DNA from 2 places in the Brevibacillus sp. NL20B1 genome. Region 1 is predicted to be linked to the other one. Evidence: a T-box and tRNA genes for the amino acid it is inferred to sense, from the RefSeq annotation. Region 1 holds a T-box; the other holds one or more tRNA genes.
What was found. The T-box of region 1 lies ahead of ileS (isoleucine--tRNA ligase). A T-box ahead of a tRNA ligase gene usually reads a tRNA of that ligase, here a tRNA-Ile.
Positions count from the first base shown of each region.

Region 2: it has a tRNA-Ile gene. The T-box ahead of ileS (isoleucine--tRNA ligase) is inferred to sense a tRNA for this amino acid. The anticodon was not compared.

Region 1 covers NZ_JAGTPT010000001.1:108,409-119,822, forward strand. Annotated here, with positions in the region: gene pgeF (peptidoglycan editing factor PgeF) at 1-733, shown strand, start outside; gene KDN35_RS00620 (YggS family pyridoxal phosphate-dependent enzyme) at 730-1,428, shown strand; gene KDN35_RS00625 (cell division protein SepF) at 1,458-1,883, shown strand; gene KDN35_RS00630 (YggT family protein) at 1,909-2,178, shown strand; gene KDN35_RS00635 (YlmH family RNA-binding protein) at 2,192-2,965, shown strand; gene KDN35_RS00640 (DivIVA domain-containing protein) at 3,060-3,554, shown strand; T-box leader at 3,610-3,880, shown strand; gene ileS (isoleucine--tRNA ligase) at 3,931-6,717, shown strand; gene KDN35_RS00650 (TraR/DksA C4-type zinc finger protein) at 6,933-7,694, shown strand; gene KDN35_RS00655 (mandelate racemase/muconate lactonizing enzyme family protein) at 7,707-8,825, shown strand; gene KDN35_RS00660 (MFS transporter) at 8,840-10,237, shown strand; gene KDN35_RS00665 (NUDIX domain-containing protein) at 10,270-10,743, opposite strand; gene KDN35_RS00670 (NAD(P)/FAD-dependent oxidoreductase) at 10,787-11,414, opposite strand, start outside.
Region 2 covers NZ_JAGTPT010000014.1:23,436-34,849, reverse strand. Annotated here, with positions in the region: gene KDN35_RS11210 (YitT family protein) at 1-329, shown strand, start outside; gene KDN35_RS11205 (MBL fold metallo-hydrolase) at 375-1,280, shown strand; gene KDN35_RS11200 (YugN family protein) at 1,271-1,633, opposite strand; gene KDN35_RS11195 (PHP domain-containing protein) at 1,742-2,584, shown strand; gene KDN35_RS11190 (GNAT family N-acetyltransferase) at 2,639-3,094, opposite strand; gene KDN35_RS11185 (2'-5' RNA ligase family protein) at 3,205-3,714, opposite strand; gene KDN35_RS11180 (hypothetical protein) at 3,867-4,025, shown strand; gene KDN35_RS11175 (alpha/beta hydrolase) at 4,028-4,732, opposite strand; gene KDN35_RS11170 (phosphatidylglycerophosphatase A family protein) at 4,953-5,513, shown strand; tRNA gene KDN35_RS11165 (tRNA-Ile) at 5,795-5,871, shown strand; tRNA gene KDN35_RS11160 (tRNA-Val) at 5,904-5,979, shown strand; gene KDN35_RS11155 (restriction endonuclease) at 6,659-8,185, shown strand; gene KDN35_RS11150 (lysylphosphatidylglycerol synthase transmembrane domain-containing protein) at 8,666-9,613, shown strand; gene KDN35_RS11145 (UDP-glucose dehydrogenase family protein) at 9,606-10,910, shown strand; gene KDN35_RS11140 (hypothetical protein) at 11,015-11,414, shown strand, end outside.

The DNA of each region.
Region 1 (11,414 bases):
AGGAGCGTACCACTCTTTTAACATGGGCCTGCACGTGGGAGACGACCCGAACCGTGTGGTGGCCAACCGGCGCAAGCTGGCAGCGGAACTGGGCATGTCGTTTGAAGCCTGGACGTGCGCGGATCAGGTGCACGGCAGCCGGGTCTGCCAGGTGACCGCCCAATCCATGGGAGCGGGCAGGGAGAGCCTGGACGACGTCATTCCGGCGACAGACGGCCTGCATACGAATCAGCCGGGCGTGCTGCTCACGTCCTTTTATGCCGACTGCGTGCCGCTGTTTTTCCTCGACCCGGTGTCGCGGGCGATCGGCTTGGCCCACGCCGGCTGGAAGGGGACGGTGGCGCGTATTGCCGAGGAAATGGTGCGGGCGTTTGAAAGTCACTACGGCAGCAGGGCGGAGGAGCTGCTGGTGGCGATCGGTCCTGCCATCGGCGGCTGCTGCTATGAAGTGGACGAGCGAATCATGGAACGGGTACGGACGGCGGCTGCTCGCTGGGAAGACGCCGTGACGCCCCGGGAAAACGGCCGATACATGCTGGATCTGCCTCGTCTGAACACGGAGATTTTGGCGGAATGCGGCGTTGCGCCAGAGCGCGTGCTGCGGACGGGATGGTGTACAAGCTGCCGGACCGACCTGTTTTTCTCTCACCGCAGGGAGGCGGGGAAAACGGGCCGGATGGCATCGTTTATCGGATGGAGAGAGTCTGAAAAAGGAGCTGTGAACGAATCGTGACGAGAGAGAGGGAAATGCTGAAAGCGAGGCTGGCAGCCGTCGAAGAGCGCATCGCGGCCGCCTGCGATCGAGCCAACCGGAAGCGGGAAGAGGTGAAAGTCATCGCCGTCACCAAGTACGTCGACGCCGACGCGATCGGCGATTTGTTGGCCATCGGGGTGGAGCATATCGGGGAAAACCGCGTGCAGGATGCACTGCCCAAATTCGAGCGCTACGGCCACCTGGGGACGTGGCATTTCATCGGCCATCTGCAGACCAACAAGGTAAAAGACGTCGTGGGCAAATTTGCACACATCCACTCGTTGGACAGGCTGTCGCTGGCCCGGGAGCTGAACAAGCGCGGGGAAGCGCTGGACCGTGTCGTTTCCTGTTTTCTGCAGCTCAATATCTCTGGAGAAGAGACAAAATTTGGGCTTAGTCCCAATGATGTATTGGCTTTTTTGCAGGAAACCAGTAATATGAATCATATAAAGATCGTCGGATTAATGACCATGGCGCCTTTTGTCGAAAATCCCGAGGAGGCGCGACCCGTGTTCCGCGGCCTGCGGGAATGGAAAGAACGGATCAACGGCTGGAACTTTCCGCACGCTGCAATCGAAGAGCTGTCGATGGGCATGTCCAACGATTTTGAAGTGGCGATTGAAGAAGGAGCGACATATGTCCGGCTTGGTTCGGTCCTGGTTAAGCCGGAATGACCGCAACGCTGCACGAGAGGAGGATGGCCATGGGCGTAATGAACAAGATCATGGGGTTCTTTGGATTGGATAACGAAGAATACATTGAAGAGACGGTGGAAGAGGAGCGCGAAGAGCAGGAGCGGGAGTCTTTCACCAAACGGCAGCCGGCGCCTCGCGCCAACAACGTGGTGCCGTTTCAGGCTCGGGAAAAGGAGGGCATTCGGTTGGTTTTATGTGAACCACGACATTACAGCGACGCGCAGGACATCGCTGACAACCTCCGTCACCGCCGGCCGGTCGTCGTCAACCTGCAGCGGGTGGATAAGGAACAGGCGAAGCGCATCGTCGATTTTTTGAGCGGAACGGTCTACGCGCTGAACGGTGACATTCAAAAGGTGGGCGACTACATCTTTGTCTGCACGCCGGATCACGTCGACATTCAGGGGACGATCTCCAGTGTCGTCGAAGAGTAAGAGAACCTAGCAAAAGGGTGAGTGAATGACAACGGCCATTTTTACCATTGTGTATTACGCTTTTACCATTTATCAATTCATGGTCATTGCCTACGTGCTCATGTCGTGGGTGCCGCAGATGCGGGAAACGCCCATTGGTCAACTGCTGGAGCGGTTGGTGGAGCCGTATCTGGCGCCATTTCGCCGCTTTATCCCGCCGCTCGGCTTTATCGATATCTCGCCAATCGTGGCGCTGATCGCACTCAACTTCGCCCACAGGGGCCTGAATGCGATCCTGCAGCAACTGCTGCTGTGAGGTGCGTGACGGCATGAGCGTGTTTGATCATTTTCGAAAAGAAGAACGTCCCTTTGCGGAACGGGCGCTGGAGATGCTGACGCTGACAGAGCGGAAGCAGGCCATGCGCCTTACTGATTTTCTGGACCCGAGGCAGCTTGCGATCATGCAGAGCCTGACCTCGCAGGTAAGTGACGTGTCCGTCTCGGCCAGCGGAGGCTACGACGGAGCGGAGCGGGTGCGCGTGCTGCTCCATCCCGATTACATCGTGCCCGAACCTGAGGACTACCGCCTGGCCCTGCTGCGGATTTCCGCTGACCAGCGCTTCCATACATTGGAGCACCGGGATGTGATGGGTGCGCTGTTGAACGTGGGGCTGAAGCGGGAGAAATTTGGCGACATGATCGTGGCCGAAGAGGCGATCCATGTCGTCATCGCAGACGAGGTAGCCGATTTCATCTGTTCACAGGTGACCCATATACACCGGACGCCGGTCCAATTTGAGCGGGTGGATTGGGAGTCGTTTCAGCCGCCCGCTCCCCGGTATGCGGAAAAGGTGATCACGGTTCCGTCGCCGCGTGTCGATGCGGTCATCGGCGAGGTGTACAACCTGTCGCGGGCAAAGGCGTTGGTCCCGATCCGGGCGGGCAAACTGAAAGTCAACTGGAAAGTGGTGGACGACCCGTCGCATCTGCTGGAGCCTGGCGACATGGTGTCGCTGGCCGGGTTTGGACGGTTCAAGCTGCTGGACGTGTCCGGGCCGACGCGCAGCGGACGGCTGCGCATGATCGTCGGGCGACTCACCTGAGACGGGCTCAATAATTTTGCAAATTCCGGCAGGAAATGCGGATAAACCTGTCGAAGAATTTGGGTACGATTACCGGAAAAAGTGAGGGGTTCATGTGCCTTTAACGCCATTGGACATACACAATAAGGAATTCAGCACGGGTTTTCGCGGTTACAACATTGACGAAGTGAACGAGTTCCTCGATCAGGTGATCAAGGACTTCGAACTCCTGATAAAGGAAAAAAAGGAACTGGAAGAGCGTGTCGCCATGCTGAACGAGCGGGTGGAACACTACAAGAGCATGGAGGAGAACCTGAGCAAATCCATCCTTGTGGCTCAGGAGACGGCCGAGGATGTCAAGGCCAACGCCCGCAAGGAAGCGCAGTTGATCCTGAAAGAAGCGGAGAAAAACGCCGACCGGATCGTCAATGAAGCACTGGCGAAATCCCGCAAGATCGCCATCGAGATCGAAGAGTTGAAAAAGCGCGCCTCTGTCTATCGGATGCGCTTCCGCACGCTGCTCGAAGCCCAGTTGGAGATGCTGGATAACGGGGCATGGGACGATCTCGAGCAGGCAGATTCCACGACGTCCGCTCTGATGGCGGAATAAACCGTTGACGTTCAGGCCATGATGGTACTATAATATTTGCAAACTTTTCATCACTGGATCGACGATGAACGGGAAGAGTACGTGACCAAGCACTGCCCAGAGAGCCGGGGAGAGGTGAAAGCCCGGCCAGTTGCCGTCGCCGAAAATCACCCGGGAGTTCACAACTGAAAGCCGGCTGCCGGCGTCACGTCCGGCGGGCGAGTAAGGGAGCGCGTCATTCCCGTTACGAATGAAACGAGTGGAGCGGAGCGGCATCCGTCTGCTTTGCGGCAGGGCCGTTCCGTTCAATCAGGGTGGTACCACGGGAGCCTTCTCTCGTCCCTTTTGGGATGGGGGAAGGCTTTTTATTTATACCAAGTAGGAGTGAAAACAGGTCATGGATTACAGCAAAACATTATCGCTGCCCCAAACCGATTTTCCCATGCGCGGCAACCTGCCGACCCGGGAACCGCAGATACAGGCCCGCTGGGATGAGCAGGAGATTTACCGGAAAGTGCAGGAGCGGACAAAGGGGCGTCCGTTGTTCGTGCTGCATGACGGTCCTCCGTATGCCAACGGAAACATTCACATCGGCCACGCGCTGAACAAGATTCTCAAGGACATCATCGTTCGCTACAAGTCGATGGCCGGTTTCTGCGCGCCGTACGTTCCCGGCTGGGACACCCACGGTCTGCCGATCGAACAGGCGATTATCAATGCTGAGGGGCTGGACCGCCGCAACATCGAGGTAAACGAATTCCGCAAACGCTGTGAAGCGTACGCCTGGTCCTACATCGAAAAGCAGCGGGACCAATTCAAGCGGCTGGGCGTTCGCGGCGACTGGGAAAATCCGTACGTGACGCTGAAACCGGAGTATGAAGCGCGGCAAATCCGCATCTTCGGCGAGATGGCAAAAAAAGGCTACATTTACAAGGGGCTGCGCTGCGTATACTGGTCCCCGTCGTCTGAGACGGCTTTGGCGGACGCGGAAATCGAATACAAGGACAAGCGCTCGCCATCCATTTACGTCAGCTTCCAAGTGACCGACGGCAAGGGCAAACTGGACACGGACACCGGCGTTGTCATCTGGACCACCACACCGTGGACGATTCCGGCCAACCTGGCCATCTCCATTCACCCGGAACTGGAGTACAACGTAGTGAATGCGGACGGCCGCAAATTCCTGCTGGCGAACGGTCTTTTGGAAGCAGCGTCCAAGGAGATCGGCTGGGAGAACGTAGAGGTTCTGGCTACCTTCAAGGGAAGTGAACTGGAAGGCGTCGTGACGGCCCACCCGTTCTACGACCGTCCGTCTCCGCTGATCCTGGGCGAACACGTCACCCTGGACGCCGGTACGGGCTGCGTTCACACCGCTCCGGGACACGGGGAAGACGACTTCAACATCGGCCAGAAATACGGTCTCGGCGTGCTTTGCCCGGTTGACCATGAGGGCAAGATGACGGCCGAAGCACCAGGTTTTGAAGGCATGTTCTACGAGGATGCCAACAAGGCGGTTACACAAAAGCTGGAAGAAGCGGGAGCGCTCTTGAAGCTCGGCTTCATCACCCACTCGTACCCGCACGACTGGCGGACGAAAAAGCCGGTCATCTACCGGGCGACCGAGCAGTGGTTTGCGTCGATCGACGGCTTCCGCGAACAGATGCTGGAAGCGATCAAAAACGTGCAGTGGCTTCCGCACTGGGGCGAAACGCGCCTGGCCAACATGGTGGCCGACCGCGGCGACTGGTGCATCTCCCGTCAGCGCGTCTGGGGCGTACCCATCCCGATCTTCTACTGCAAATCCTGCAACGAACCGGTGATCAACGACACGACGATCGATCACATCGCGGAGCTGTTCCGCAAAGAAGGCTCTTCCGTCTGGTTTGCCCGTGAAGCGAGTGAACTGGTGCCGCCGGGCCTGACCTGCGAAAAGTGCGGCTGCACGGATTTCCGCAAAGAGACAGACATCATGGACGTGTGGTTCGACTCCGGCTCCAGCCACGAAGCAGTGTTGAGAGAGCGGGAAGAACTGAAATGGCCGGCTGACCTCTACCTGGAAGGATCGGACCAGTATCGCGGCTGGTTCAACTCGTCGCTCTCCACCTCGGTGGCCGTATACGGAACGGCGCCGTACAAGGCGGTGCTGAGCCACGGCTTTGCCCTCGACGGCGAAGGACGCAAAATGTCCAAGTCGCTCGGCAACGTCGTCGTGCCGCAAGAGGTGATCGACAAGCTGGGGGCGGACATCCTGCGCCTGTGGGTAGCGTCCGTGGATTACCAGGCGGACGTGCGGATTTCCGACGCGATCCTCAACCAAATCGCCGAAGTGTACCGCAAGATCCGCAACACGTTCCGCTTCCTGTTGGGCAACCTGAACGGGTTCGACCCGGCGAAGGACCGCGTCCCGTACGAGCAGCTGGGCGAATTGGACCGCTACGTGCTGGCCAAGGCGGCCCAAGTGGTCAAACGGGTGCGCAAGGCGTACGACGACTATCAATTCCACACGGTGTTCCACGCTGTTCACAACTTCTGCGTCATTGACCTGTCCGCCTTTTATCTGGACATCTGCAAAGACCGGCTCTATGTGGAAGCGCCCGACAGCATCAAGCGCCGCGCCGCGCAGACCGTCATGTACGACTGCCTGTTGAACCTGGTCAAACTGGTGGCGCCGATCCTGCCGCACACCGCAGACGAAGTGTGGAGCTACATCCCGGGCGTAGCCGAGGAAAGCGTGCAGCTGACCGACATGCCGGAGGCAAACGAACAGCATCTCGGCTTCGCGGCAGACATGGAGAGCAAGTGGGACGCGTTCCTGGCGGTGCGCGACGAAGTGCTGAAAGCGATGGAAGAAGCACGCCGCAACAAAGTGTTCGGCAACTCCGTCGACGCCAAACTGGCGCTCTATCCGCAAACCGAAGAGGTTGCGCGGGTCTTGTCCGCCATGGATGACCTGGCCGACCTGTTCATCGTCGCCCATGTAGATCTGCATCCGCATGGCGCCAGCGTGCCGAGCGAAGCAGCTGTGCTGGAGGGCATCGCAGTCGTCGTCGCACCTGCTGACGGCGTCAAGTGCGAGCGCTGCCGCGTGGTGAAGCAGGACGTCGGGGCGGACAGCGCCCATCCGAGCCTCTGCCAGCGCTGCGTGACGATCGTACACGAACACTACGCCCACGTGGCTGAATAATTTTATCTCACAATCTGACAAACAGTACAGCTCTGCCTGTGCCCCTGCGGTGAGGCAGGGCTATTTTTTGTCCACAGGGTTCCTCCCCCACGGCAGAAAGGGTTGTCAGAGCGATGTCGGCACACGCGGGGCAGGCAAGGGGCTGGCCGTGGGTTATTTTCGCGGCCGGCAAGACATACTACACCAAGAAAAGCAAACAGAGGAGGGTGGCATGCGTGGACAAGGAAAAGCTGGCTCGGTTCAGGGAACGGCTGATGCAGGAAAAACGTGAGCTGGAGGAGCGGGTGCAGGCGCACTACGGCATGCGGGAGCCGATGGCGACATCCCTGCAGGAGTTTTCCATGTACGACAATCACCCGGCCGACATTGGCAGTGAGCTGTTTGAGCGTGAAAAAGATCTCGCGCTGGACAGTCTGGACCGGGAGACGTTAAAGGAGATTGACCAGGCGCTTACCCGCATGGACGAAGGGACGTACGGGCTCTGCACCGTCTGCGGGCAGCCCATCCCGGAAGAGCGGCTGGAGGCGCTGCCCTACGCTCAAACCTGCAAGGAACACGCGGCGGCACCCAACATCAACCAGTCTCGTCCGATCGAGGAGGAGTTCTTGCAGCCGCCGTTCGGCCGCACCTCGCTGGACGAAAAAGAAGGACAGAACAGCTTTGACGGAGAGGACGCCTGGCAGATTGTCGAGTCGTGGGGAACGTCAAGCACGCCATTTTCCTATGTGGACAACGACAAGACCGACTACAAGGAGATGTACGTGGAAAGCGACGAGGCGGACGGAGCCGTCGAGGCCATCGAGCAGATAGGCTACACGGACATCGACGGCTACCACGGTCCGGAGAGCGTCAATTTCATGCGCAGCGGCACGTATGAGGAGTACATGCGCAAAGGGGAAGGCAAAGGCTTGTTTCTCGATTACGAAGCGTATCTGCAGGAGCGGGCGGAGCGCGAAGGGCGCGACGATCTCTTGTGAGGAGCACATCGGATGCAGATCGAACGCGTGGAGACCTACCCGCTGCTCTATCGGTTGACGCAGCCGTACGGCGACGCCAACGGCTACAAGAAGTACCGCGCCTGTTACCTGATCCGCATCGTCACGACCTCCGGGGCAGACGGATGGGGAGAAGCGGTAGACTGGCTGCCGACGCTGGACAAGGGATTTCGCGAGCGCATCATCCCGTACCTCATCGGCAAACGGGTGACGGACCGCCTGCGCCTGGTGGAAGTGATCAGCAAATGGCATCAGCGCTCGGCAGCGGCCGTCAGCATGGCCCTGACCGAGATTACTGCCAAGCTGGCCGGTTTATCCGTCTGCGAGCTGTGGGGCGGGGCGTACCACACCAGCATCCCGGTGTACGCGTCCTTTCAATCCTACAGCGAGCGTCCTGATTGGGCGGAGCATTCCGTCCGGCTGGTGGAACGACAGGTGCAGGCCGGATTTCGCCGCATCAAGGTGAAGATCGGCGGCCGTTCCTGGCAGGAGGACCGCCGTCACATCGAGCGGCTGATGGCATCGCTGCCCGCAGACGTCCAGGTGGCGGTAGACGCCAACCAAAGTTACGATCTGGCTGCTGCCCGACAGTGGGAGCATGTCTTTTCCCGTTATGAAAACTGGATGTGGCTGGAAGAGCCGATGCCGATGGAGCGGACGGAAGAGTACGCCAAATTGCGGCAGGCGTTGTCAATTCCGCTGGCCGGGGGCGAAAATCTGATCCACTGCTACCAGTACGTGCCGCTGTTGAAACAGGGAGCGCTTGATATCATCCAGCCCGATCCGATGCATGCGACCGGGGTGGATAGCTTTCGCTTCATGCTGCAGATGGGGCGGCAGTTTGGACACCGCGTCTCTCCGCACGTGTTTGACGGATCGCTAACGCGGCTGTACGCGATATACGCGCAGGCGTGTCTCCCGGCGTGGAGCAAAATGGACGCCGACCCGATTGAACCGGTGGAGTGGGACGTCATGGACAATCCGTTTACCTGCATTTTTCCAATAGCTCCGGTCAATGGACAGGTGACCCTGCCGCGAGGAGCGGGCATCGGCGTCCAGCCGGATTGGCAGATTATCAAAGCGTTGTGCTGGGATGGCAGCGCATACGCGTGACGAGGGTGTACGGTATGGCACAGAACACGAAAAACCTGATAGGACTGGTGGGCATTCCGCTTGTCATGGTGTTGGGAAACTCGATGTTGATCCCCGTCCTGCCCACGATGAAAGCCAAGCTGCAGCTGACGGGCTTGCAGACGAGCCTGGTGATTACCGCGTTTTCCATCGCGGCGGGCGTCGTCATTCCGCTGGCGGGCTATCTGTCCGACCGGTTTGGACGCAAAATCGTCGTGACCCTGTCTCTGATTCTGTACGGGGCGGGCGGTCTGTTGGCCGGATTGGCGGCGCTCTGGTTGGACAAGCCGTACGGGATCATCATGACTGGACGGGTCCTGCAGGGGATCGGTGCTGCCGGGACTGCCCCGATTGCGCTGGCCATGGTGGGCGACTTGTTTAACGGGGCGGCGGAAAGCCGGGCGCTGGGCTTGATGGAGACATCCAACGGCTTGGGCAAGGTGCTCAGTCCGATTATCGGCGCGCTGTTGGCCATGATTACCTGGTACATGGTGTTTCTCGCGTTTCCGATCATCTGCGGAGTGATCGTGCTGCTGTTTTTGTTTTGTACCCGGGAAAACAAGCAGGAGAAACAGCCGGTGCAGGTCGGTCAGTATCTCCGATCCATCGGACAGGTGTTTCGGCAGCACGGACGTTGGCTGGTGCCGGCGTTCTTTATCGGCAGCATCTGCCTGTTCACACTGTTTGGCGTGCTGTTTTACCTGTCCGATCTGCTGGAAGAGACGTTCAAGATCGACGGCGTGCTGAAGGGCGGTTTCCTGGCCATCCCGCTGCTGGTCATGAGCATCGTCGCATACCTGACCGGCCTGATCATCAAAAAAAAGCTGCGCCTGATGCGCCTGTTTGTAATCGTCGGGATGTTTCTTTTGGCCGCCTCCTACGTGATCGCCAGTTTCGTACAAGGGGTGTACCTGTTGATCGGGGTGCTGGTGATCGGCAGTGTTGGAACAGGCATGATCCTGCCCTGTCTCAACAGCATGATCGTCGGGGCAGTGAAAAAGGCGGAACGGGGCATGATCACGTCGCTGTACAGCGGCGTCCGGTTTATCGGCGTAGCTGTGGGACCGCCGGTGTTTACCTGGCTGTTGGGCATTTCCCGCAACGTGATGTTTTACTCCATTGCCGGCATAACCGCCTTGTTTGCGGTGGTCGCGCTGTTCTTTCTAAAACCGCAGCAGGCAGCTTCCCAGGAGGCTTCCGGCCAACAGGCAAAAGCGGAAGACAAGCAGGAAAAAGACATGGAAGCAATGCGTCAGGCGGCGGAGATCCTGGGAATCCAGGCGGAGAGCGAGGAGGAGAGACAGCGGGCAGAAGCGGTGCGCAGGATGGGGTTTGACCCAAACGATCTGGTCAACCATCTGTTGAGCGGGAAAAAGGAAAAAGGCAAAAGCTAAAACAGGCATCGCCCACGGTTGGGGGATGCCTGTCACGTTGTCGCAAACGGATGGCGGCGTGCCCGCTCCAGCGCCAGCGGGTATACATCGTCGTACAGATAGCGGCTGAAGCGGGGATCATTCCGTACCTGGAGCGGTATATGTTCGAACAACACCCGTTCAGCAACGTCGGCACCGGGTGGCTCCGTTTCCAGGTCCAGCACGCGGGCAACGTAGATATCCTTGACCAGATTGTGGTTGACGGTGTACTGGCCGATGCGCTCGATCGCCTCCAGCGTGGCACCGGTTTCCTCGTAGGTTTCCCGGATCGCGGCAGCCAGACTGGACTCACCCGGCTCCACCTTGCCTCCGGGCAGCTCGATGCCCCGCGTGCGGTGGCGGGTAAAAACCAGCCGGCCCTGCCAGAACGGAAAAACCAGTACATGCAGGGCACGCCGGTTTCGGTAGACGGCCGGGTCAAACGTGAGCGTCACCGGCAGGCCAAAATTATCGACGAACGAGTACATGATCACGGCTCCTTTTGTCCGGATGGTCACTAGACGCGATCGGCTACAGCGACGGGACCTGAAGTGAAATGTGCTTGACCGCCTTCATCGCCTGGCCGACTGCGAGCGACAGGCTGGCATAAGCGGCGCCGTTGGTGATGTCACCGATGGCGTAGATCCAATCAGCACCCACCCGCAGGTTGACGTCGGTCTGCAGATACCCGCCTTCCAAGGCAGGCAGTTGTCCCAACCCCTCGCTGTTCCCGCGCACGCCGATTCGCGGCAGGACCCAATCGACGACGAGCGTTTGCGGCGTGTCGGAGCGGGGGGAGTCCAGGGTGAGCACGGCTTTGCCGTTTTGCTCCCGGCAGTCGCTCACCACTGTCTCCCACAGCACGTGGAGAGAAGGGTGAGGGCGAAGGCGCTCCACCCACTGCGGACGGGCTCGCAGCCGATCGCTGCGGACGAGGAGGTAGAGGCTGCGGACGTGTGGCAGGAGGTTGCAGGCGCTTTCCACCGCCCGATCACCGCCTCCGATCACCGCGACATCCTGGCCGGCGACAGCGGTTCCCTGCGAGGTGGTGGAGAACCACGGCTGCAGCACCCGCGAACAGCCGACGAGGGCGGGAATCCGATTGGGGCGCACGCCCGTCGCGATAATCAGGTAGTCGGCCAGGTACACGGTCTTGTCG
Region 2 (11,414 bases), on a different contig from region 1:
CCTCGGCCGTCTGGGGCGGCGCGCTGATCGGCTCCGGCATCGGACTGATGCTGGCGTACAAGACCAACACGGGAGGCACCGACCTGTTGGCCCAGTTTGTGGCGAGGCGGTACGGACTGCCTGTGGCGCTCCTGATTCTCTGCATCGACGGACTGATCGTCGCCGGTTCGCTGCCGGCGATCGGATGGGAACGCACCGTCTTTTCCCTGATCACGATTGTCGCCGTCGCGTCCTGCACCCATGTCTTCAGCGGCATTCGCCGCAGGCCGGCGCCGTACGTCGTAATCGGGCCGATCGGAAGGGATGGGGGAGGCGCGTGGAGAAAATAAGCAAAAAGCCAGACAAGAAAAGAGGGAACGCCTGTGGCTTCACATATGCCTGAAATGATTACCGATCGGATCGGCTACTTTCCCGGCAGCGTCAACATCGGCCTCGTTCTGGGAAAAAGCGGCGCCATCCTGATCGATTCCGGATTGGACACGCAGACCGCGAAGAAAATCAAAAAAGGGCTGGAGGCACTGCCCCAGCCGCTGTCTGCCATCGTTCAGACCCATGCCCATGCCGATCATTTCGGCGGCAATGCCTACCTGCTCACCTGCTGGCCGGAGGCGGTCGTATACGCTCCGCCGCTGGAGGAGGCGATCATCCGCTACCCGCAGTTGGAACCGATCTACCTCGGGATGGGGGCCCAACCGCTGGCGGAGTTGTGCAACAAGTTTTTGCTGGCGGAAGCCTCCCGGGTGGACCGCCTCCTGCCGGTGGATGGCGGGCTGGACATCGACGGCGTCCGCTTTGAGGTCATCGCCTTGCCGGGACACAGTTGGCAGCAGGTGGGTCTGGTGTGCGATGGCATCTGCTTTGCCGCCGACAGCTTTTTCGGCGAGGAGACACTGAAAAAGCACAAGCTGCCGTTTCTCGTCGATGCGCATGAGACTCTGCGCAGTCTGGTGAAGCTGCTGGAATCCGGCTATCGCGGCTACCTGCCGGGCCACGGTCCCTACACCACCGCCCCGGAAGCGATCCTGACGAAAAACATTCACTGGCACCGCCGCCTGTACGACGTGATTGAAGAGCTGCTGGCGGAGGAGAGAACGCTGGAACAAACACTGGCCTTGCTGTGTGAACGCTTGCAGATATCCATCGAAAACGCCACGAGCTACGTGCTGTACCGGACCGCGCTGATGGGCTACCTGATTGGACTGATGAAGGAAGAGCGCGTGGGTTATCGCTTCGCCGCCAATCAATGGCTGTGGAGCCGAAAAGTGAGCGATCAGCGCTGAGCAGCGGGATGGGACAAGTAGTCCGCGATTTCGGCCAGCTTGTGCTCGGCGGCTTCGCGGATCTCTTTCGGAATCACGAACTGGTCATCGTCCGTCGTGTGCATGTAAAACTTCGCTTCCAGATAAGGGTGGCCCAATTTGACGGTCAATTCTCCCTTGCCGGTGGTAGTGCTGGTGTAGTTGGTCGGAATGCGGAGAAAATACGAAGTGCTGGTGGCTGAGTCGTAGATGACGACATCGTAGGTAGGGGGGCTGTCGCCGCCGGAACGGTGAAATCCTTGCTGCCGGAGCATTTTGTCGACATAAGACAGCGGCCGAACAACACCGGTCAGGTTTTTGCTTTTTAACCGCATGGACATCCTCCTTGGCTACCACTCAAAATTGTGTGTTGCCTAATCATATGTGGAGGAGCGGCGATTCAGACTTACAAACAGGAGAAACCAGAAGGAGTGGAACATCACGTGAAACAAGCCGATCTGCATACCCATACACGCGCATCCGACGGCACCTGCGAGCCTGCGGAAAACGTCCGTCTCGCCGCCGAAGCCGGACTGGCCGCCGTCGCCATCACCGACCACGACACCGTCGCGGGGATTTCCGCTGCACTGGAAGCGGCCGCGGGGCGGAACATCGAGGTCATCCCCGGCGTGGAGATAAGCTCTGCGGCCAACGGACAGGACATCCACGTGCTCGGCTATTTCATCCCGTACGACGACGAGGCGTTTCAGGAAAAGCTGCGCGGGCTGCGCGAGACCCGGCACGAGCGCAACAAGCTGATGATCGCCCGTCTGCGCGAGTTGGGCATCCCGATCACCCTGGAGAGCGTCTACCGGCGAAAGAAGGGGGAGGACAAAAACATCGGCCGGCCCCACATCGCCGAAGAGCTGGTGGAACTGGGCGTGGTCGGCTCCATCGACGAAGCATTTGCCAAGTACCTGGGCCGCGAGGGAGCCGCCTACGTGAACCCTCCGCGCATCACGCCCCAGGAGGCAATCACGCTGATCAAGGAAGCCGGCGGTGCCGCCGTGCTCGCCCATCCCGGCCTGTACGACGACGATGACCTGGTGCAGGAACTGATCGCCTTTGGCCTGGACGGCATCGAAGTATGGCACCCGGACAACGACGCGGCCGAACGGGAGCGGTATCGCACTTGGGCTGAGCAACACGGCCTGGTCATGACCGGCGGCTCCGACTTCCACGGCTGGCGCGGCGAAGAGCCGTTTCACGCCATGCTGGGTACGCACACCGCACCGGTCTCCGCAGTGGAACGGCTGCGGGAGATTGCGGCGATGCGGAAGCGGTAACACTGCACAGTGAAACCCCGCGTCCGATGAGGACTGCGGGGTTGTTTTTTACACTTATTTCGTATCCAGCTTCTTTACCATGGCAATGTGCTCAATGCCGGCTTCGTCAAACACGTCACCGTGCGCCTGGTAGCCGAGCTTTTCGTAAAAGCGTTGGGCGTGGGTCTGGGCGTTCAGTTTGAGGCTGTGGTAGCCAAGACGGCGGGCGGCTTGCTCCACGGCCAGCATCAGTTCCCGGCCCAGGCCGGTGCCCCGCTCGCTTTTCACCACGGCAACCCGCTCCACTTTGCCCACACCGGGAGCATACGGCCGCAAACGGCTTGCTCCCACGGGCGTCTCCCCCGCGTAGGCGACGAAGTGAACGGTCCCTGTGTCCGGCCGGTCATGCTCGTCAATCTCCAGCTCTTCCGGCACCTGCTGCTCCTCGACAAACACGGCCCGCCGCACCGACAGGGCATCGTTCATCTGCTTGTCAGACTGGACGGTCTCGATTTGGTACACCTGGTTCATCGTCACGCTTCCTTTCGCTCTGCGCCGAAGTTCTCTTTTCACAAGCCGTGAAGGGGGCTGCGCTCAAACGCCCGCTTGCTATCCCGCCCGCGAGAATAATCGCCTCACGGTTATTTTTTCAAGTGGAACGTTTGGTATACGCTCCAGGTGCCGTCCTCCAGCGGACGAATCAAGTGGAAGCTGTCAATCTCCGAGGTCAGGTCGATCTTGTGCATGCTCAGCTGGCTGGTCACGTCGCGCAGCTCGTCGTTGGACAGATCGCGCCCGATGGTCAGATGAGGCACGTAGGCGTATGTTTCCGGAGTATTGACACATTTCTTCACAATCTTTTCGTGCAGGGCCACAAACGGCTCCTTGTTTTGCACGGCAATGTAGATCACGTTGCTGGTCGGGTGAAACGTCGAGATGCGGTGGAAATGAGCGGTAAAGCTATCTGTCGACTGGGCAACCTGTTCGAGGTGGCTCACGAGATTAGGCAGGCGGTCTTCTTCCAGCTCAAACGCCTCTTTCAGTCGGATGTACGGCGGGATCAAATCAAAGGTCGGGTCGTAACGTTTCCGGTATGAGTTGGCGATCTCTTGCACCTGGCTGGATGGGAATACGACGATACTGTATTTCATATGGAACCCCTCCTTCTTCACGTTTTTGAACATGCCATCATATCCACTTATTTTAACAGAAAATTCGCCATTTGTGTAATGTTATGCGTCAACCCGTATATTCCTTCGACGATGGGACAGACTGTTAACAGCAAGGAGGTGTCCCAATAATCATGAAAACAGCCATGATGATTACCTTTATGTTCCTCGTTTTGTTTTTGTTGGCGCTGCTCACCTTTACAATCATTACCGTCATCCGCAAAGCGGAATTCGAAGAGGCGCTCGTCTCGCCAGGAAAGGAAGACGGCACGCAAAAAGAACGGCCACGGTAAGTTTACCCAAACAGCGCGCGCAGCATGCGCGGCAGGTTGGCCTGCCAATATCCCCACGTGTGGTCACCCGCAAAGGTCTCATAAGCCAGGGTGACCCCTTTTGTTTGCAGGATGTCGCGCAGTCGTTCGTTGGCCGCGAGCAGGTTGAGCGTCCCGCGCGACGTTTCCACCGCCGTTTCTTCCGTTCCCACTTCCAGGTAGACGTGCAGGGAAGCGGGCAGCTCCGCTTCGGCGACACGCCGGTTCAGCGCCTCGTCCATCGCGGCAGACTGGCAGGCCACCTGGCCAAACGTGTGCGGATACGCCAACGCCGTAAACAGTGACACGACGCCGCCCAACGACTCGCCCAGCAGCGTTCGCGCCTGCCCCAGCGGGTGAGTGGAGTAGTGACGGTCCACATACCCAACGGCCTCGACAGCCAAAAAGCGCCGGTAGGCCAGATGCTCATCACCGTCCGGATGGTAACGCGCGTACCGCCGGGACTTGTCCACCGGCAGGAACACAGCAATAAGGTCAGGGATTTCTTTTTCCCGGTGGAGCTGTTCCAGAAGCGTCGCCAGCCGGCCCAGCGACAGGTAATCCTCGCCGTCCTGCACGTACAGCACGGGATAGGAGTAGAGCGGGGAGTACCGCTCAGGGGTATAGATGAGGAGATGTTCCGTTGTTCCCAGGAAGTTGCTCGTCAGTGTGATTTCATTCAGCGGCACAGGGATGTCCTCCTTTTCGTGGCTGCGTTCATTATACCGAAAGCCAAGGGGACAGGGAAATCGTTTTCATAACTGAGGGAGGGGCGACCCGCCCGGCCATGTTTTCCCAACTCCTCCATCGGACAAAAAACCTTTCCAGCCGAAAGATTGTCGCAATTCTGCCAGCGTATGATACTATGATAAAAAGTGACTTCACTCAATCGTGGAAGGGGTTGTCTCAATGAAGAAGCACGTACACAGCAGCGAAGTCAGAAATGCCGCCCTGACACGCCTGGCAGAGCGCGGCGTCACGGTAGAGGATATTGCCGAAATCGTCTATCTGATGCAGTCGCCGTACCATCCCGACCTGACCATGGAACCCTGCATCGAGAGCGTAAAAGCCGTTTTGGAAAAAAGGGAAATGCAGCACGCCATCCTCGTCGGCGTGGAATTGGATACATTGGCGGAAAAAGGCATGCTGTCCGAGCCGCTTCAAACCCTCATCGCGACAGACGAAGGCCTGTTCGGCTGCGATGAGACCCTTGCGCTCGGCTCCGTGTTTGGCTACGGCAGCATCGCCGTCACCACCTTTGGCCACCTGGACAAACACAAGGTCGGCGTCATCCAACGCCTGGACACCAAACGCTCCGGCCGCGTCCACACCTTCCTGGACGACCTCGTCGCCAGCATCGCCGCCAACGCCTCCAGCCGCATGGCCCACCGCCTGCGTGACGAGCAGGAAGAGCAAGCCAAACAGGCCGAGATCCGGATTGCGGAACAGAAAGCGGATCAGGCTGGGTGAAAAAGGGGGGCGGACAGCTCCCGGGTCAGCTTTCGCGAAATGCTGAAACATTTGGGAAATGCGGTCTCATTTGAGCAGTACGGTCTCATTCAGGCAGAGATGATGCAGAAGCATTACCGGAAAACCAAGCGAGAACAGGGCCATTCTCTTGCACGTGAAGCTGGCAGAGAATGGTTCTTTCTATGCCGGTAAAATTTTTTACAGGAATTTTGATTTTTTCTCTTGAAATCGAAAAAGAAATCAGGTATATTAAATCATGTGATCGGCGTCCGGTACGATTCGGGCCCTTAGCTCAGTTGGTCAGAGCGGTCGGCTCATAACCGATTGGTCGTAGGTTCGAGTCCTACAGGGCCCACCATGAGACAGACGATTGTAAAAGTTACATAACATGATCCGGTAGCTCAGTTGGGAGAGCACCATCTTGACAGGGTGGGGGTCGCTGGTTCGAACCCAGTCCGGATCACCATACATAAGTAGATGAAACCCTTGAGAAATCAAGGGTTTTTTGATTTTTTTCGTTTTGTGGTCCAAAAGAGCTACTGATCCCCGTCCTTAGGACAGTGATCAAAACATCTTACCAGATATCCTTTCTCAAGATTAACATACCCCAAGCTAGTCCAAGAATTTCCCTCTTTCAATTGCCCGATGTTATGATGAGAAAAAATCATGTAGTACGAGCTTTCCTTCGCAATCTCCAAAAAACTTTCGGAACTGATTGGTATTTTAAAGAGAACTTCTTTTTTATACGTTGGGCTGATCAATGCCACGTTCTTGGTCACAAGGCCCTATATACTTTAATTTTTATGAGATGATTATATTGCTGAAGCATCATCGGGGTCAGATTATACATTCTACCTTGCTTAAGGTAGGGATGATATTGTATTTCGTTAGATATAGGTATAAAGAGTTGCTGCATTAATTTTTTGTTTATCCTCATACAGCCATATTGACTAAAGGCGTTGCATGTAGACAAGTGAGATTACTGAAAACATGTATCTATTTCATTTCTTGTTAAGAACTCAATGGAACCTCCTTAAGAGGAGGTTCTTTAATATTGTCGATTTTGTTCGATAATACATGTAGGAATAAGGAACTAATTGGAGAAAATTTATAGTGACACTCGGTCATAGCTAGGGGGTATCTGTATGGCACGAAAATATTATTATAGTACTATTGTGACGAATAGTTACTTAGGCGTATATAAGGAAATAAAAGGGGCCACCAAGGCAGAGGTTCAATTTAAGGCGGAAGAACAATTACGAAAATGGAAAGAAAGGGAATTAAAAGAGAGAGAACGAGCTGCAATAGCTGACCTTAAAAGCCAGGCGGAATTTGATACCTTACAGGCACAAAAGTTGATTGAGGATTACAAAAATATTCTCAAATCTACTTTGAGAGTAGATGATAAGCTAAACTGGGAGGCATTAAAAGAGAAGAACGAGTATGAAGATATCGAAAAAAGTCCGAAATTTGATAATATATTGAATGAATTAAATGTGCCCAAGGAAAATCGGATCCTTGAATTCTTTTTCAAATCAAAGAAAGAAGCCCGACTTAAAAAAGTAGATGAGGCAAAAACTTTGTTCGAGACCAGATTGAAAGAATATGAAAAAAGAAAAGAAGAGTTTTTAGCTAAACAGAAAGAACAAAACGAATTGATTGATCAGTTTAAAACCGATTTCGAATTAGGACATGGAGATGCAATCGAAAAGTATGTTTATATGGTACTCGAACGCTCTACATATCCTGAAGGATTAGAAAGAGATTATGAAGTTCAGTATGAACCGATAAGTGGTACCATCATTATTTCCTTTGAATTACCATCACAAGAATCCGTACCCAAAGTTATTCAATACAAGTATGTTGCTTCTCGCAAAGCTATCGATCGTGTCGAAATGAAAAAGAAAGAATTTGAGATTTACTACGAAAATGTTCTATATCAAATTTGCCTTCGAACCATTCATGAGGTCTTTGAATCTGTTTACATCAATGCCGTAAAATCGGTTGTTTTTAACGGGTGGATAAGTGGTGTTGATCCGAAAACAGGCAATGACTTTCGTTCTTGTATAATGTCCTGTCAGGCATCTCGAGAAGAGTTCGAAGCATTAAATCTTGAAAGGGTCGATCCCAAAGAATGTTTCCGAAACTTAAAAGGAATTTCCGCTGGCCCATTAGCACACCTAGCCCCGGTAAGACCCATTCTTGATATAAAGAAAGAGGATTCAAGGTTCGTTGAATCCAGAGATGTTCTAGCTGGTCTAAACGCTGAAACGAATCTTGCGACCATGGACTGGGAGGATTTTGAACACCTAGTTAGAGAATTATTTGCCAGGGTGTTTTCCAAAGACGGTGCAGAAGTAAAGGTGACACAAGCGAGTCGTGATGGGGGAGTCGACGCAATAGCTTTTGATCCGGATCCGATAAGAGGTGGAAAATTTGTAATCCAGGCGAAACGGTATAATAACGTGGTTCCTGTTTCAGCCGTCAGGGATCTTTATGGGACTTTAATGGCGGAAGGGGCTACAAAAGGTATATTAGTTACAACCAGTTACTTTGGGAATGACTCTAGAGAGTTTGCAAAAGATAAGCCGATTACCTTGATAGACGGTTCAAACTTAGTTTACATGTTCCAAGAATTTGGTTATAACGTAACCATTCAGCTTCAAAGGTAGATTCCCTTTTCTCACTCAAATTGGTTGATGGTGTGTATTACATCGATAGGACATTAGGAAAGGCACTGTCCTTCCCCTTATCGTGCTACGCGAAGTCGGGGAATAAATGGAGTGATGGGGGCCGAGACGAGCTCCTCTAACGACTTCCTCAGCGGAGAAGCGCAGGACGTGAGGAAGACAGGGGGCACAAGTCTGACTTCTTCGAAATACCCACATGTTGGCCCTCCTGCCCGTTCCGCGTTTTGGAGCGGACGCTACCCACTCCTTCGCTGGTCATCAAGAGAGCGAGCGGAAACCATCACACATAACACCGCGGACTTTGTCTACAGACTGTAACCCCTGGGAACGCAGGGGGTTTTTTTCTGGCCCGGCGGAAAAATCAGGGAGAAGCTGACAATCATTGCGAACTGCCTTTATGATCTTTATAATCTTTCTGTTGGAAATACGGAAGTGCGTAAACCTCCAGGCGGGAAGAGGGACATGATGAGTATGGGGAAGCGTCTGCTTTTTTTTGTGTGTAAACTGATGTTGTTTGCCGCATTTGTGGGATTGTGCGTGTTCTTCTTGGATCTGAAGGCGATAAACAGACAGCTCCTCACATTGCTTCACCATCCGTTTACGCTTGCGGGGATGGCGCTCCTCTACGGGATGGCCTTTTGTCTCAGAGCGTTTGCCTGGAAATGGTATGTGAATAAGGATGTCGCGTTTTCTGTCTTTTTGTATGCGCAATTCTACAGTTTGTTCATCAATCACGTTTTGCCCGTCAAGGCAGGGGACGCCGTGCGAATTGGATTGCTGGCGAAAGAAAAGGATGTGCAGTGGGATGAATCCCTGCATTCTGTCGTGGTGATGCGATCGCTTGATCTGTTGGTACTGGCGGCATATGCGGGGATCGGCGTCTTCTGGATGGGGCTCGCATACGCGTGGACGACTCTGTTTCTGGTCGCTGGTATCGGGGCAGCAGGTCTGGTTGTTTTGCTCCGCTGGGGGATGAAAAAGCCCTTGCTGAAAAAACATGTGCAGATCGTCAAAACAGCCTTTACGGGCCCCAAAGGATGGTTCATCTGTGCGGCGATTGCTGCCAGCTGGGGGCTGGAAGCGTTTGTTGTGCTGGGAGTGACGAATGCCTTGTCCATCGATCTTTCCGTACTGAAAGGTCTCTGGGTAAACAGCATGACGATCGCAGGGCAGCTGTTTCATTTTACGCCTGGCGGGTTGGGTACGTATGAGAGTGTCATGACGTTTTCGCTGGTGACTGCTGGTGTGGGCTGGCAGCAAGCATACGAGGTGGCATTGCTGACGCACGGATGGAAGTTTGCCTTTTCCTATCTGGCAGGGCTGTGGGCGTGGATCGCTCTCCCCATACCATGGAGCGAATTGAGAAGTTGGATCAGCAAGAATCGGAACAGAGGTGAGAGCAATGGATAAGGTTGCCGTGTTGGGAGCGGGTTATGTCGGATTGACAACAGCGGTCGGCCTTTCTGCTTTTGGATGGCCTGTCGTTTGTACCGATGTGGACAAGGAGAAGATCGAATCGCTGAACAAAGGGCAGGTTCCTTTCTTCGAACCGGGACTGGAAGAATGGATGGCCCAGAGTATGCAGAAGGGACTGTTGACGTTTACACCCGATGCTTCCATTGCAATTCGATCCGCTGATGTCATTTTTGTCGCGGTGGGAACCCCCAGTCTCCCTGATGGCAGCGTCGAACTGTCCGACCTGTTCGCAGCCGTGTCCACCATCAGCGAACACATGACGGAAGACAAACTGATCGTGATCAAGAGCACAGTCCCGCCGGGCACGACCCAGCGAGTGAAGGAATTTCTCGGGGAACGGCTGGCGGGCATTTGTTCTTTTGAGGTGGCGACCAACCCTGAATTTTTGCGGGAGGGATCGGCCATCGCCGACTTTATGCGGCCTGATCGCGTTGTGATCGGGACGGATCGCTCTGCTCCAATCGAGCGGTTGCAGCGGATCTATCAGCCGTTGATTGAACGCGAGGTACCGTTTATCTATACCAACTTTCAGACAGCAGAGATGATCAAATACAGCGCAAACAGCTTTCTGGCGATGAAGGTAGCGTTTATCAATGAGATTTCCAGAGTGTGTGATCTGGTCGGTGCAGATGTCTTGACAATCGCTCGGGCGATTGGCCAGGACCCTCGTATTGGTCCGGCTTATCTTCAACCGGGTCCTGGTTACGGGGGCTCCTGCCTGCCAAAGGACACGGCAGCCTTTGCGCACTTTTTCCGCGAGAGGGGGATGCCCCTGCCGATCATCGAAGCAGTGATGGAGAGCAACCGCATGCAGCATCGCTACGCTGTCCAGAAGATCAGCGATTATTACAACACCCTGGACGGCATCAAACTTGGCGTGCTGGGAACAGCCTTCAAAGGGGGAACCAGCGACATGCGTCAATCCCCGGCAATTCCCATCATCAACCAACTGCTGCAGTTGGGGACAGAACTGACGCTGTATGATCCGCAGGCGCTGGATGAGGCCAGGCAGCTGTGGGGAGATGCGTGTCTCTACGCCGAAGACGAGTACGAAGCAGCGGCCGGCCAGGACGGAATCGTAATCGTCACAGATTGGCCATCGTTTCGCCAACTTGATTTGGACAGAGTAGCTCAGGCCTTGTCGCGCAAGGTTATGTTTGATTTTCGCTCTCTTTATCAACGAGCGAAACTGGAGCAGATGGGGTTCGATTATATAGCGATTGGCCGATAATTTTTTCTTTGCTAATTGACAACGAGTCTCATTATCTTTACAATGAGTTTTGCTGAGAGTGATAATGATTATCAATAAAACGCACCTTAGGGGGACCTCGTAACATGAAACCGGTAAAAGTTCTTTCCACGACTGCTTTGGTCATGAGCCTGCTGCTTGCTGGATGCGGTGACAAGCCTGCGGCGCAGCCTCAAGACAATGCGCAGACCCAAACGACACAACAACCGGCTGCGCAAGAGGAGGCCAGGAAATCTGCGGTTGCTGATCTTGTCGGTGCAACCAAAGAACTGGTAGGAGTCTTGAAAGCAGAACAAGTGGATTGGGACAAAGCGATCAAACTGTACGACGAAAAATTAAAATCTCATGTTCAATCCATGGATGAAGCGAACAGTGCACAAGTAAATGAACAAATCACTGCTGCTTTGAACGCAGGCAAGGACGGTCAGCTGCCGGCAAAAGTTGTTGCCCAGATCGGCGATAAATTGCTGCAAAAAGTAGCGTTCC